Regions from separate parts of the uncultured Gordonia sp. genome, predicted to be linked through region 1. Evidence: riboswitches for the same ligand, from Rfam matches in the RefSeq annotation. Region 1 holds a riboswitch; the other holds the start of a gene.
The links. A riboswitch is a leader RNA that binds a small molecule or an ion and turns the genes downstream of it on or off. The one in region 1 is predicted to bind cyclic di-AMP.

Region 1 (7,744 bases):
GCCGTCGAGAAGGGCGTGGATGTCGTCGGGGGAACGTCCGGCGAGGGGACCGGTGAGCTGCAATGCCTTCCACGGCAGCGCCGACGGCGTATGCGCGCCGATCATGAGCTGTTTCGGCCCGCCCCAGACGAGCGCGCGGCGGCGTAGCAGGTCGATCCGTTCGAGCACATCGGCGCGATCGGCGCGTTTGCCCAGCGCCTTGATCACCGCGGTCGAGGCCACCGGAATTACCGTGCGCGCACCGGAATCCGGTGTGGACAGCGCGATGAGCTGTTCGAGAACGGCGACGGCCGCAACGTCGAGATCTTCACCGGCGAGGGTGATGGACGCGGCCGACAGCGCACGCTGACCCAGCACCCCTGAACCCTGAGGCGGGGGCGCCGCCAGATCGGGCCGGGCGACGAACAGCGCGACCAGATCGTCATCGGATCGGGCCGCGAGGTCCTCGGCCAATCCGATGTGCAGATCGTCGGCACTCATTTGCACGATTCTACTGATACGACCCCGGGGGGCTCGTGGCAGAATGACCGTCGTGGCTCAAAACAAGCATGGCAAGAAGCAGTACATCGACAACGGCTGGCCGGTCGACGACGAGGGCGGCCATCAGCATGCGGTCTCCGAGTTCGCCGCGAGCGTGCCGGGTGCGTTGTCGCCGTTCGGCGATGTGACGTTCCCGCTGCCCGCGGAGAGTCTGTCGTTCGTGCAGTCGCACACCGTCGTCAACCGCTGATCCGGCGGTGACCGACCCCGGGCCCGCGCCCCGCCTGTCACATATCGACGGGTCGGGCACGGCCCGCATGGTCGATGTCGGGGACAAGGCGAGCACGCGCCGACGAGCGGTGGCCGGTGGTACTTTTCGCACCACCCCGGAGGTCATCGCGCTGCTCGTCGACGGTGAGCTGCCGAAGGGCGATGTGCTGGCCACGGCCCGGATCGCCGGGATCATGGCCGCCAAGCGCACCGACTCGCTGATCCCGCTGTGCCATCAGCTGTCACTGTCCTCTGTCGATGTCGAGTTCACCATCGACACCGAGTGCATCGGGGTCACCGCGACGGTCTCGACGTCCGGGCAGACCGGCGTCGAGATGGAGGCGCTCACCGCGGTGGCCGTGGCCGGTCTCACCCTGCACGACATGGTCAAGGCCGTCGACCGGGCCGCCCGGATGGACGACATCCGATTGCTGTCGAAAACGGGGGGCAAGTCGGGGGACTGGTTTCGCGACGGCACCCCGTAAGGACCATCTCATGAGTGCACATGCCGGCCGGCCCCTGCGAGTCGCGCACGTGGTGGTGGCCTCCACCCGAGCGAGCCGGGGTCTCTACCTCGATCAGACCGGTCCGCTGATCGAACAGTGGCTGACCGAACGTGGCTTCGACGTCACCGAACGCACCGTCGTCGCCGACGGCGAACCCGTCGGCGGGGCGATCCGGACCGCGATCTTCGAACAGGCCGACCTGGTCATCACCACCGGTGGCACCGGACTCTCACCCACCGACCGCACCCCCGAACACACCAGACCGCTGCTCGACGTCGAGATCCCCGGCTTGGCAGACGCCATCCGGGCCGCGGGCGCGCCGGCAGTGCCGACGGCGATGCTTTCGCGCGGGGTCGCCGGGATCGCCGACCGCACCCTCGTGGTGAATCTCCCAGGATCGACGGGCGGAGTGCGGGACGGGCTGGCGGTACTGGATACGGTGCTCGATCACGCGCTCGACCAGATCGCCGGAGGGGACCATTGACCGCCGGAGGCAGCACTTGACCGCCGGAGGCAGCACTTGACCGCCGGAGGCGACTCACGGCCCGAGATCTGCACGCAGGTGTGCGACACGCCGATCTCGCAGCATGAGCATGAGGACCGGGTAGTCGGACTGTCCGGAGGTACGGCCGGTGCGATCGTCGGCTTCGGCGGCATCGTCCGCAATCACGACGGCGACCACGATGATGTGGTCGCGTTGTCGTATTCGGCGCACCCGACCGCACCGGCGGTGCTCGATGAGGTTGTCGCCGAGGTAGTGGCGGCGGCCGGTGCCGGTATCCGGGCGGTCGCGGTGTCACACCGGGTCGGTGACCTGCGGGTGGGCGACGTGGCGTTCGTGGTGGCAGTGGCCGCCGATCATCGTGGGCAGGCGTTCGGGTTGTGCGCAGAACTCGTCGACGAGGTGAAGGCACGACTGCCGGTATGGAAGCATCAGATGTTCGCCGATGGGACCGACGAATGGGTGGGGTCGGCCTGAGCGGCTGGGCCGGAGCGCGACGACGTCATGTGCCGAAAGGTCGCCGGACCCAACGCGTCCCTCGCCCCTGCGTCGCTTCGGCCTCAGGGATCAAGATGGTGGGTCGCGATCGGACCGGAAAGGCTTCAAAGACGGCGAAAACCTCCGCACGGACCGTGGTCGACGCGCGGAGGCTTTGGCCGGGATGCTACTTGGGCAGCTGGTTCTCGTACTGGTTGAACAGTGCGATCTGATCGGGGCTGAGCTCGAAGCCGCTCTTCTTGGCGGCGGCCCACATCTTGGTGATCTGGGGATGCACGTTGAGGGACTCGAGGGCCTCGTCGATCCGGTTCTGCACGTCGCCCGTGTTCTTGGCGAGGTGATCGGCGACCTTCTGGATCGCCTGGGGAGCGTCGGGAAGGGTCACCCGGGGGGCCTGCGGTGCGGGCGTGGCGGCCTGGGGGGCGCTGCGCGGGGTGGGTCCGGACAGGACGGTTCCGCAGACCGGCCACGCGCCGCGGCCCTGACCTGCGAGGACACGCTCGGCGACGACGATCTGCTGTTCACGGGTGGCCATGTTGGCCTGCGGGGCGAACTCGCCGCCGCCGTAACCCGACCACGTGCTCGGGCTGAACTGCAGGCCACCGTGGTAGCCGTTACCGGTATCGATGGCCCAGTTGCCGGTGGACTCGCACTGAGCCACCTGATCCCATTCGGCGTCGGTGGCGGCGTGCGCCGACCCGGTGCCCAGGAGTGCTGCTCCGCCGCCGAGGACGGCGCCGGTGAGGGCCACCTTGGCGATGGTCTTGCCGGCAGTGCTGGTTGTCTGTTTACGATGACGTCCGGACATTGTTCTGTGGTTTCCTCTCTCCACGCGCCTACGAAGTCAGCTGTCGGGTTCGAGCGAGAGGTTGCCCGGCCGGATGTCGTGCATCCGGCTTAACCCCAAGGGCATCGGATTATCGATGCCCGGTCTCGCGATGAGGGTGGGTCCCCCGTCCTCGTTCCTGAATGTGGGTCACGACCGGGGGTGGAACGAGGCTCAGCGCGACCACCCGGTCGTTATGTATTTGTTTCTTACGGTCGGTCGTTCGGAGGACCGAACGATTCGTAGACTACGACGTTTGTCGTCGGTATTCACCCATGTCGGCGACGGTATTTCGGGTCGGATTCCGTGCCGCCGGGTCCGGAGAATACGTTCGCCCTGCTCACAGGTCCTTAGTCGACTTGTGGCCGTCCCGTTATCGAGCTGTTATGTGATGAACATCACACCAGGATTCGTGGGTGTCAGCCGCCCGCGAACGGTGGCAGGACGTCGAGCGAGCGGCATGCGCCCAGCGCGGCGGACCGGTCGCAGAACGCGATCTCGTCCCGCAGATACGAGCAGCGCGCCAGTACGCGACGCAGTCCGTCGTTGCCGTCGGACAGCAGATCCTCCAGCTCGCCGAGCGTGTCGGCAGGGTCGATGTCGACGACGGTCGACTCGGCACCGGCCGCCGCGCGGGCGGCGGCGAAGTACCGGACGGTCAGCCGCATCGCCTCAACCGCCTATCGCCGACATCGGCCGGTCGGGCTGGTGGAAACCGGGGTCGTTGACGCCGTGGCCGGCGGCCTTCGCCCAGGTATTGGCGCGCCAAGCCGCGGTGATCGCGGCGTCGGTCTCCTCGGACGTGCGAGCACCGGAGCGCAGTATCGGACGCAGGTCGGTCTCGGAGTCGGCGAACAGGCAGTTGCGGATCATCCCGTCGGCGGTGAGCCGGGTCCGGTCGCAGTCGCCGCAGAACGGCCGGGTGATCGAGGCGATCACGCCGATCCGGGCCGGTTCGCCGCCGGGCGTGTGGTGGCCCGGGACCATCCACGTGTCGGCGGGGGCGCTGCCGCGGGGCCGGTCGTCGTCGACGAGGGTGAACTCGCTACGCAGGGCGTCCAGGATGTCGTCGGCGGTCACCATCTGCGTTCTGTTCCAGCGATGATCGGCGTCCAGCGGCATCTGCTCGATCACCCGCAGCTGATAGCCGTGGTCGAGGCAGAACCGCGCCAGCTCCGGAAGCCGGGCCAGGTCCTGACGATCGGGGACGACGGCGTTGACCTTGATGGTGCCGAGGCCGGCGCGGCGCGCGGCGGCCAGTCCGTCGACGACGTCGGTCAGCCGTGCCCGGCGGGTGATGCGTGCGAACCGTTCGGGGTCGACGGTGTCGAGTGAGACGTTGATGCGATCGAGGCCGGCCGCCACGAGCCCGTCGATCCGGTGGCGCAGGCCCACACCGTTGGTGGTCAGCGCGATCTCCGGGCGCGGGTACAGCGCGGCGACACCGGCGACGATCGCTTCGAGGTCGCGGCGCAGCAGCGGTTCGCCGCCGGTGAACCGGACACTGCGCACCCCGAGATCGCGCACGGCGACGGCGATGATCCGGACGAACTCGCCCGTGGTCAGCACGGCGTCGTTGTCGAGCCAGTCCAGGCCGTCTGCGGGCATGCAGTAGGTGCAGCGCAGATTGCACCTGTCGGTCACGGAGACCCGCAGGTCACGCACCACCCGGCCAAACCGGTCGATCAGCCCCGGATCCTCGGCGTACACAGGTTCGGCGTTCGCGGCTGCGCGACGACCCTGGCTGTGGCGCCGCTGTGGCAGGCCGAGTGCGGTGACGGTCATCGGCTTGCGGCTACGACCCTGCCGTCACGTCGCCGGCGGTCCGGGACACGAGGGTGCGGAACCCACTGGCGTGGAACACCAGGGGCTCGACGTCCGGGTCGGCGTCGAGTTCGTTGATCCGCAGCAGCACCAGCGTGTGATCGCCGGCCGGGATCTCGTTGTACAGCGTGCACGACAGACTGGCCGCGGCGCCCGGCACGAACACAGCTCCCCGCTCAGTGTGCAGCGGTTCGATACCGGCGAAGCGCAGGTGCGCCGGGCCGGCGAGCTGACGGCACAGCGCCGATTGATCGCTTGCGAACACGCTCACGCCCACCTGCGGCACACCACGTAACCGCGGCCACGTCGTCGACGTGTTCTGTACGCACAGCGACACCAGCGGCGGATCGAGGGAGACGGTGGTGAACGCGCTCGCGGCCATCCCGACCAGTTCGTCGTCGACGCGGCTGCAGATGGCGACGACGCCGGACGGGAAGCAACTGAACGCCCGTCGCAGCACGGCCGAATCCGAGACGGGCGCCAAGGTGGTCAGGTATGGGTCCGGTGTCCCGTTGATTGTCGTCCCGTGGTTCTGTGTCCCGTGGTTCTGTGTCCCGTGGTTCTGTGTCATAGCTCGATCCTCACCGAACCCCACGTGCCGAACGGAATGCAAAAATCAGCCCGATCACAAAGCCGAGGGGTGCGCACATCGTCAGTAGGTAGACGAACGTCGGCGCGGTGGCTCCACCGTCGATGACCGGCGACAGGAACAGCGCGACGATCGCGACGACCCCGACCGCGAAGACGCCGCCTGCGGCGATCAGCCCCGCGGGAGCGCGGGGCGGGCGCTGTGACGAGGAACGCGCCTCGGTGCTGTCGCTGTGCATGGCTCCACCGTAGAACACCGTGAACAGGTGCGGGAGCGTGCGGCGCCCGGTATTGGCGTGACGGGGGATATGGGTGCCCGCTAGACTGATGGGCGACGATGCCCCTTGCTCGATGTCATGGAGCCGAATCTGTGATCGAGCGGGCGCTTTTCAGTGTGTCCGAGTGGTTCGGGCGCAGGTACGTTTCGGACACAGGTGAGGGTGAGCACAGTGCCTACCGGCAAGGTCAAGTGGTACAACGCCGACAAGGGCTTCGGTTTTCTGTCGCAGGAGAGCGGCGAGGACGTGTACGTCCGCGCCGAAGCGCTCCCGGAGGGTGTCGAGGCGCTCAAGACCGGACAGAAGGTGGAGTTCGGGATGGCCGCGGGCCGTCGCGGTCCACAGGCGCTGGCCGTGACCATCCTCGATCCCGCTCCCAGCGTGGCGCGCAATACCCGCGAGGCCGCCCGCAGCCAGGCCCGCAAGGAGACCAAGCGGCACACCCCTGACGAACTGCACGGCATGGTGGCCGACCTGATCACGCTGCTCGAGGGCAAGGTCCAGCCCGATCTGCGCAAGGGCCGCTATCCCGATCGCAAGACGGCGCAACGTATCTCGGAGGTCGTGCGCGCCGTGGCCCGCGAACTGGAGGCCTAGGGTTTTTTCGGGTCGGACTCTTGCTCGTCCGCGGTGGGCCGGGTGTCGGCGGCGATGATGGCCCGCGCCACCGGCACCCCGTCGGCGTCGACCCGGATCGAGGGCAGCTGGATCTCGATCGTGGTGAGGATGTAGTCCGGCCGCGAGTGCAACACCATCGTGTACGTGCTGCCCGACATCCGGATGCCGCCGTCGCGGGTGGGACCGTGCGGGGTCAGGTATTCGGCGACCATGTTCCACGGACGTTCGGCGATCGACGACGGCACCGACAGCACCACCGATTCGCCGACCTCCACCGGCACGCGGGGCACCACCATGTCCTGCATCCGTGCGGGCGTGCACTCGGTCAGGTCGAGCGAGCACCAGCGGGCCGGTTCGATGCGCGTCAATGTGCCGCCCACGGCCAGCGACACCTTCGGCGGCTCGTCGTCGTGGCCGGTGAACCCGTCGGTGAGAAATGCCACGGTGCCGCCGACGATCGCCGCGAAGGCCACGGCCACCACGACGATGATCGCCAATGCCCTGCTGCGGAGCTGTCCGAGAATCACGTCCGGGGTCTTCCTCTTCTGTCAGTATGCGGGGGGTACGGGGTGGTGCCCTGGTGTGGGGGACCGGGGTGTGGGTGACCTGGCTGTGGGGGAGCCGGCCGGGTTCCCGGGGCGGGCCGGGCAATGACCCCGGAGGGCGAAGCATAGTCGGGACGGTTGCCGCCGAAGCCAGGGACCAGCGTCGACCCGCGGGTGGTGAGGATCGTCTGCACCGTCCCGATCGCCGTCACCCCGGCGACCACACCGAAGCCGATCGACAACGTGGTGGGCAGCAGCACGCCGAGCGCGGCCCCGAGCACCCAGCCGAACTGCAACACCGTCTCCGATCGCCCGAACGCCGAGGCCCGGGACTGTTCGGGCAGGCCGTCCTGGATCGTCGAGTCCAGGCATACCTTGCCGATGGCGCTCATTCCGGAGCCGACCAGACCCGCCGCCACCGCGCCGAACAGGTTGCCGAAGATCGCCGCGAGCAGAGCGATGGCACAGCACGAGGTGGTGGCGATGACGATGATCCGGGGCGGGTTCTTCAGCTCGACGCGAGTACCCAGCCCGTTGCCGAGTGCGTTTCCGACGGCTGCCGCCGCACCGACCGCACCGACGGCCGCCAGTTGCATCAGCCCGGACTGCTGGCCCTGCGCCTTGGCGTAGAACGCGATGTAGAGGGTGAGGAAACCGGTGAGGACGCGGATCGTGGCGTTGCCCCAGAGCCCGGCCACCACCGCTCGGCCCAGTGGCTGGCGGATGGTCTGCGCGATGGCACCGGCCACCTGCCTGCCGCGGGCCGCGACGCCTTCGGCACCCTGGGCGAATCCGGCGTCGTCGCGTGG
Region 2 (7,744 bases), on a different contig from region 1:
GCCGACGACGGCGAAATCATGCTGCACGGCGGTGTGGTGTTCGACGGCTACTGGAAGAATCCGACGGCCACCGAGGCTGCCATCGAGGACGGCTGGTTCCACACCGGCGATATCGGCACCATCGATGACGAGGGCTTCCTCAAGATCACCGGCCGTAAGAAGGAACTCATCGTCACCGCCGGCGGCAAGAACGTCTCCCCGTCGGGCCTCGAAGACGTGATCCGCGCCTCGGCGCTGGTGTCGCAGGCCCTCGTGGTGGGCGAGGCCAAGCCGTTCGTCGGCGCACTGATCACCATCGCCGCCGAGGTGTTCCCGTCGTGGAAGGAACGCACCGGCAAACCAGCCGACGCAACCGTCGCCGACCTCGCCGACGATCCGGATCTACGCGCTGAGATCCAGGCCGCGGTCGATGAGGCCAACCTGACGGTCTCGCATGCCGAGGCGATCAAGAAGTTCCGGGTGCTGCCGACGGACTTCAGCGAGGAATCGGGTGAGATGACCCCCACCCTGAAGGTCAAACGCAACGTCGTCACCGAAAAATTCAGCGCCGACATCGACGCCATCTACAAGAAGTAGGGAGCTCTACAACAGTTGGTCGAGGCGGGCGGCCATGTGCCGCCACTGCCAGCGTTCGACGGCGAATTCGCGTCCGGCGCGGCCCATTTCGCGTGCCCGGTCGGGAGCTTTCAGGACTGCGATGAGGGTCTCGGCGAGGTGCTCGACGTCGCGCCCGTCTACGACATGTCCGGTGATGCCGTCGCGGACGGTTTCGGGTGCGCCGCCGGAATCGCCTGCGACCACCGGGATTCCGGATGCCGAGGCTTCGAGGAAGACGATGCCCAGACCTTCGACGTCCAGTCCCCTGCCCCGGGTACGGCACGGCATGGCGAACACGTCGGGCATGGCGTGGAACGCGGCGAGGTCTGCGACAGGTACCGATCCGGCGAACACCACGTGTTTGCCGGTACCGTTCGCGTCGGCGAGCTCGTGCAGCTTCTCCGCGTAGGGTCCGCCGCCGGCGATGACGAGCGCGACGTCAGGTACTTCCCGGGCGATCGCGGGCAGCGCCCGGATGAGCGAGTCCTGGCCTTTGCGCGGCACCAGCCGTGACAGGCACAAGACGGTGGGCCGGTCGCCCAGTCCGAGTTGCTGTCGGATGCGCCGGCGGGCATCGGGATCGGGGGCGAACCTGTCGATGTCGACGCCGGGCGGCAGGTATTCGAGGGCGGCGCGGGACCCGAATGCCGCCGAGAACCGGCTGCGCGTGTATTTGCTGACGTAGGTGATGGCGTCGGTATTGGTGCCGATCAAACGCAGGATCTGTCGGGCGATCGGCAGCATGGACCAGCCCACCTCGTGCCCGTGGGTGGAGGCGATGATTCGCTGGGCACCGGCCTTGCGCAGGGCGGGCGACAGGATTGCCAGTGGTGCGGCAGCGCCGAACCAGACGGTGTGGATGTCGTGTTCACGGACCAGGCGTGCGGCGCGACGTGCGACGAACGGCGTGGGCAGCATGAGGGTGGTGCGGTGCCGGACCACCGAATACGGTGCGCAGCTGTCGAACTCCTCGCAGCCGCGCCACCGGGGGGCGTACACCACGACCTGGTCGGACGGGAGGCGGTCGATCAGGTTCTCCAGGTACGACTGGATGCCACCGGGTCTGGGCGGGAAGTCGTTGGTGACCAGCAGGGTCCGGCGCATCAGGCTGTCGCCTGGGTCAGCCAACGACGCCACTGTGTGACGAGGTCGCCGCTGGTCACCTTCAGTTCCGACGCGATCGCGGCATCGGCGGCGGCCGCGTCACCGGCTGCTGCCTTGCGGTATAGGTTCTTGATCTTGTCCTCGCCGAACTTGCTCGCCATGAACGCCCACAGCGACCAGGCCGACTGGTAGGTCAGTCCGGCCTTCGGCCCGGACACGGCGAAGTCGGCGTCGGTCGGCAGGGTGCGGGGTGCCGAGCCCGCCCGGACCGCCGCGGCGAGGTCGGGTGCGGCGTCGGCCAGCCGACGGTAGGTCCCCTTGCGCCCGACGTACTCGGCCAGTCCCTCGGTGACCCACAGTGGCGCTTTCACCGAGGTGATCGACCGGGTTGCGACGTGGGTGATCTCGTGCCGCAGCACGACGCCCAGTGCGGGCGCCGGGATCTGCCGGGCGTTGGGTGTGAGTACGATCCGCTGGCCCCTGACCGTCTTGTCCGCATCGATGCCGGTGAACACGGTTGCCGCGGCCGCCGCGCCGTCGGCTTCGGGTGCCCCCGACAACCCGGTGAACTGTCCGGCCGTCCCGGTGGTCACCACAGCCACCCGGCGTGGCCACTGCGAACCCCAGAACGACTCGACTGCCTGCACGGCATCGGGCAGAAGGCCCCGGGCGCGGTCGACGAGATCGGCGGTACCCGGGTAGGACGCGATCACGGACGTACCGCCGGCTGTGTGCACATCGGCGACGCGCAACCCGGCAAATTCCCATAGCATTGTCGCCGGCGCACGGCCACCGACCAGAGTAGCGTCACCGACGACTTTCCAATCGTCGCCGTAGCGCGCGACCACCATCCGCTGGTCGATGTCCAGTTCGGGTTCGTCGATTCCGGGTGCCTGCGCGCCCCCCAATGCGTAGCGCAACGCGACCGGCGTCACCCAGACGTCCGAACTGCCCTGGTCGGTCAGTTTGTCGGTGACCGATTCTGGCGCCTGCATTTCGGCGGCATCGGTGAGGACCAGCTGGTACTTGAACGTCGCGGGGCGCAGCGCGGTGCCGCGTGAGTCGTCGGGCAGCGGGCGTGCGGGCGCCGGCGACGGACCGCGGCTCTCCGATGGGGCCGGCGATCCGGTCGTCGGAGACGCCGTCCGCTGCGGTCGCGCACCGAAGTTTGCCGCCGCGGTTTCCAGCCGTTTACGGAAGGCAGGCGTGGCACTGTCGTCCATCAGACCGGCCAGGGACTTGGCGTCGCCCGCGGTCACGGCCTTCGACAGCTTGTCGAGCAGGGCTGTGACGGCTTCGGCCCGCTGCTGCTCATAGACGTTCGCGTTGGTTGTGGTCGTGGCGGCGCCCGACGGTACGGGCAGTTCGTCGTCGCCGGAACACCCCACCACGAGCGCCGAGGCTGCGAGAAGCGCGACCGTCAGCCGGTAGCCGCGGTTGCGCCGCGAGCAGCCTTCGGACACGTCGGTGATGACAGGCATGTATGGGCGTTCAGTACCGGCGCGCGGAGTTGTACGGTCCCGCATCATCGACGGGCACGACCTTGACCGGAATCCCGAAGGTCGAGGCGTGGATCACGAGGCCGTTACCGACGTACATTCCCACATGTGAGGCATCGGCATAGTAGATGATCAGGTCACCCGGTTGCAGCTGCGACCGGTCGACAGGAGTGCCGCCGGAGAGCTGGGCCTGGCTCGAGCGTGGCAGGGTCTTACCGACCTGCCTATATGCCCACACCATCAGACCCGAGCAGTCGAACGAGTCGGGGCCCGTCGCTCCCCACACGTAGGGATCACCGATGCGGGTGAGCGCCGCCTGGACCGCGGCCAGCGTGTATGCGGCCCCGGTGGGCAGCTGGCGCGGATCGAAGGTGAACCGGGGACCGCGCAGGGCGGCGAGTTGTTTGCCGGTCATCGTCTCGTAGATCGTGCGCACCTGAATCGCCTGCAACTGCAGCGCGTTCTGCTTGGATTGCAGCTGACGCCTCGTCTTGGCGACGGTGGTGATGGCGCGGTCCGCGTCTGCCGCTTTGCGGTCGGCGGTGGTCTTGATCGCGATGGCCTCGCGCTTGGCCTTGGTCAGCCCGCGCAGGTTGGCCGCGGTCTGGCGCGAGAGGACCTCCAGGCCCGACATCTGGTCGAGGAGCGACTGAGGGGAATCGCTGACGAGCACCGCGTACAGGCGGTTGACACGTGCTCCTTTGGCACTCGCACGGGCCAGCACGTTGACCGCACGCTGGTAGCGCGCCAGATCACGATCGACACGAGTCCGGTCGGCGTCGGCCTTACGGGATTCGGTGCGCGCCTGCCGGGCGATCGCAGTCTGCTTGTCGTACTCGATCTGCGCGTTGTGCATCGCTTCGGCAGACTGCTCGGACTCGCGTGCGAGTTTCTTGTACCGGACCAACAGCTGATCGGCCGATGCGGTGGGTTCGGCGTGCCCTGGGCTCGCGACCGCCGCCATCGTCGCGGCAACCAGCGCCAGCGCGGTGGCCCATACGACCAGTCGCAACGGCAGCAGGAACGGCCGGACCATGGACCCCACTGTGTACTTCACACCAAGCTGTTCACAGCGGTGCTTCACATCAAGCTGTTCACAGCGCACGGCCGACGTCGGTCGTGCGCCCTCCGATGCCACTATCGCCATACTCCTCGCGCGACTGTCCTCATTGACGGGATGCGGGCGGGTCACACATCACCGATGCGACCCGCCCGTCACACGTTACGGCACTACGTCAGTAGCGACGGACGCCCACCAGGTTCCACGCGTTGACCTGGGCGCGCTGTACAGGCACTCCATAGGTCGATGAGTGGATGAAGATTCCGTTGCCCTCATAGATGCCGGCATGGCCGCCACCGTTGAAGATCAGGACGTCGCCAGGCTTGGCGTCGGAGTAGTTGACGGCCTGACCGCCGCCGAGCTGTCCGTAGCTGTCGCGCGGAATGATCTTGCCGGCCTGCTGGTAGGACCAGTAGACCAGGCCGGAGCAGTCGAATGCGTTCGGTCCGGCGGCGCCGTAAGAGTACGGCGAACCGATCTTGGTCGCGGCGTACCGGACGGCCTTCTCGCCGGTCGACTGGCGCGGGGCCAGCACTGTGCCCGGGTTGACGCGCGGCGGCGTGATCCTGCCGTGACTCTTCGGCGTGATCTTGGACGGCAACTGCCGCAGTTCCTTCGGGATCTGCTTCTGGCTGATTCCCGGAATCTCGAAGGTGCCGACGTTCGGGATGGTTACCGGGGCTGCCTCGGCAGCACCTGCGGCGACACCGAGCGATCCGATCGACAGCGATCCGGCAATGAGCGCAGACTTGGCGAGCTTGCCGGTCCGTGCGGGCTGTTCCAAACGATGTTTGGCCACGAAGAACGTTCTCCTTCTACTTCTCCCTGAACCGCCTACCGAGTTAGCTGTCGGGTTCGGGCGGAAGAAATTGCCCTACGCCACGTCCGGGTGGACGGTGACGATTCACCCCAATTCGGTCCTTCGCGAGCGAAGGTCCGAAGCCGGTGGGTCCCCGGTTCATCCAGCTGGATGACTAAGCGGTGACCTTCACGGACCACTCCGGTTGGAGTTACGACGCTCCGTCAAGGTCTCAGAAAGGTTACGAAATGAAATGGCCTTCTGTCCACTGGTCGACCGAACAAATTTCTACAGCACCGATCAGCCGGCGCGCAGGGTTTTGGGAAAGTGGGCCGAAGCAGCGCGCTGAACAGGCACAATGGCCCCTCTTGCCGTTCGGGCGGTCGAATTCGTCACCATCGCGGCAAGTGCGAAGACTTCGATGGCCGCCGAGATCTCACGGTCGGCCGTGGGCGCCCCAGCTGTTACCTGGGCTTCACCTTCGGCACTGCCATCGACGCTGCTCGGGGCCGAAAAAAGTACCTGCACCATGCACCCGTCGCAAGCGGCCGGGCGCCCTGGGCACCCGCTGCATTCGATCAGCATATGTAATCTCCGTCTCATTCACTCCGCCGGTGCCCCGATTCACCAGTCGGATACCTGCCGAACGAGACGAACACTAGAACACAGGTACGACAATCACCGGCCCGTGCGGCACGGAGAGGGCTATTCCTCGCCGATCGAGAACCCGCCCTCGACCTCCGAACTGGAATAGCTACGGAAGGCGATGTGGGTGGCGCTGCGGGTCACCCCGGGCAGCCGGTTGATCTTCCCAGTGACCACCTCGGCGATCTGTTCGTGATCGCGCACCTTGATCTTGGCGATGAGATCGACGTCTCCTGCACACGAGTACACCTCACTCACCCCGGGGATGTCGGCGACCGCCTGCGCGGTTTCCGGGATCCGGTGAACGTCGGCGGAGATGAGGACGATGGCGGTGATCATGCTCGCAACCCTAATTCTTCAGTTCTTCGCCGCGCCCAGTTCGGTGCTCAACGCCACCCAGCGATCGAGCACGTCCCGCGAGGCTCCGGAATCGACGACCACGGCGGCCCGGTCCCGAGCGTCGGCCAGGGCCCCGGCGAAGGTTTCCTCCGTGAACGGTTCTGTCTGCTCGAACGCGACGATCGCGCCCGCGGCGTTGAGCAGCACCGCGTCGCGCACCGGCCCGGTCCGCCCGTCGAACAGTTCCCGCGCAATACGGGCGTTCACCTGTGCGTCGCCACCCTGCAAAGCAGACAGCTCCACCGTGGCGATGTCCAGTGCCCGTGGGTCCAGGGACAGTTCGGTGACCGTGCCGCCGACCACCTGCCACACGTGCGAGGTGGTGGTCGTGGTCAGCTCGTCGAGTCCGTCGTCGCCGCGGACGACGAGCGCCGAGGTTCCCCGCTCGGCGAAGGTGCGCGCCAGGACGGGCGCGAGATCGGCGAAGGCGCAGCCGATCAGTCCGGCGGCCGGGGCGGCCGGGTTGGTCAGCGGTCCCAGCACATTGAAGACGGTGGGAATACCGATTTCCTTGCGGGGCGGTCCGGTGAACCGGAACGCGGGGTGGAACACCGGCGCGAAGCAGAAACCGACACCTACCTCGGCCACACATCGTGCGACGGCGTCCGGCCCCAGCGAGATGGTGACGCCGAGCGCTTCGAGGACGTCTGCGCCACCACTCTTCGACGACGCCGCGCGGTTACCGTGTTTGACCACCGGGATACCGGCGGCTGCCACCACGACGGAGGTCATCGTGGAGATATTGACGGTGTGCGAGCGATCTCCGCCGGTCCCGACGACGTCGACGGCCCGCCCCGGCACATCGACCAGGCTCGCGTGCGAGAGCATCGCCGAGGCGAGTCCGCTCAGTTCCGCGGCCGCCGCACCCTTCATCTTGACTCCGACGCCGAAGGCGGCGATCTGCGCGCCGGTGGCCGAATCGGTCATGATCTCGTTCATCGCCCAAGCGGCCTCGTCGGCCGTCAGGTCGATGCCGTCGGTGACGCGGCCGAGGATCTGCGGCCAGGTATGGGTTGTCTCGCTCACAATTGTCCACCCTAGTGGGCGTCCACCACGGACGGCAGTAGGACCACGACCGGGCGCTCGGTGACACCGACGGGCAGTCCGGCACGCCGGTTCACTCGGGAAGCTGCAGTACCTGCCAGCCCAGGACCGTTCCGCGCTGCCGCGAGGCCAGACTGGCGATACGCGAACGTTCCCGCGACACATCCACCGTCGTGAACACCGCGAGCTTCGCCAGCGTGAGCACTCCCGTCCCGTCCTGTTCGCCGGCCCCCGCAAGTCCGGCCGCACCGATATCGACCTGATAGTCGTTGAGTCCGGCGATGCGCACAACCTCCTCGACACCGTCGTCGGCGACCTTCAGGAAGTGGCGCAGCACCGCCGGCTGTCCGGGTCGCCATGGCGACGAATCGAGCACGATCGAACTCGCCACCGCCTCGTCGTCGGATTCGGCGACGATGACGATCCTGTCGTCATCGACCGAGGACGGTCCGTCGGCACCCACTCCGCGCGTGAAAAACGCACGCAACCGGTCCCATCGCATCGACGATCGCCGCCGTCCACCGGGTTCGCTCATACCAGGAAGCAAATCACGCCCTCCCTGACACGCCGACAACCCCCTCAATACCGCCCCGGACC

Region 2: another riboswitch for cyclic di-AMP. It lies ahead of Q0627_RS06850 (C40 family peptidase); the one in region 1 lies ahead of Q0627_RS10120 (transglycosylase family protein).

What each region holds. Positions count from the first base shown of each region.
Region 1 covers NZ_CALLZT010000110.1:20,812-28,555, reverse strand. The annotation lists gene Q0627_RS10145 (helicase-associated domain-containing protein) at 1-480, opposite strand, end outside; gene Q0627_RS10140 (hypothetical protein) at 524-730, shown strand; gene moaC (cyclic pyranopterin monophosphate synthase MoaC) at 798-1,235, shown strand; gene Q0627_RS10130 (MogA/MoaB family molybdenum cofactor biosynthesis protein) at 1,246-1,740, shown strand; gene Q0627_RS10125 (molybdenum cofactor biosynthesis protein MoaE) at 1,819-2,235, shown strand; gene Q0627_RS10120 (transglycosylase family protein) at 2,423-3,064, opposite strand; cyclic di-AMP (ydaO/yuaA leader) riboswitch at 3,074-3,244, opposite strand; gene Q0627_RS10115 (MoaD/ThiS family protein) at 3,502-3,750, opposite strand; gene moaA (GTP 3',8-cyclase MoaA) at 3,755-4,867, opposite strand; gene Q0627_RS10105 (flavin reductase family protein) at 4,878-5,477, opposite strand; gene Q0627_RS10100 (hypothetical protein) at 5,488-5,733, opposite strand; gene Q0627_RS10095 (cold-shock protein) at 5,944-6,369, shown strand; gene Q0627_RS10090 (DUF2771 family protein) at 6,366-6,917, opposite strand; gene Q0627_RS10085 (MFS transporter) at 6,914-7,744, opposite strand, start outside.
Region 2 covers NZ_CALLZT010000078.1:5,555-13,298, reverse strand. The annotation lists gene Q0627_RS06870 (long-chain fatty acid--CoA ligase) at 1-576, shown strand, start outside; gene Q0627_RS06865 (glycosyltransferase family 4 protein) at 583-1,701, opposite strand; gene Q0627_RS06860 (hypothetical protein) at 1,701-3,182, opposite strand; gene Q0627_RS06855 (NlpC/P60 family protein) at 3,193-4,164, opposite strand; gene Q0627_RS06850 (C40 family peptidase) at 4,436-5,059, opposite strand; cyclic di-AMP (ydaO/yuaA leader) riboswitch at 5,077-5,251, opposite strand; gene Q0627_RS06845 (Lrp/AsnC ligand binding domain-containing protein) at 5,765-6,043, opposite strand; gene trpD (anthranilate phosphoribosyltransferase) at 6,062-7,129, opposite strand; gene Q0627_RS06835 (hypothetical protein) at 7,221-7,682, opposite strand.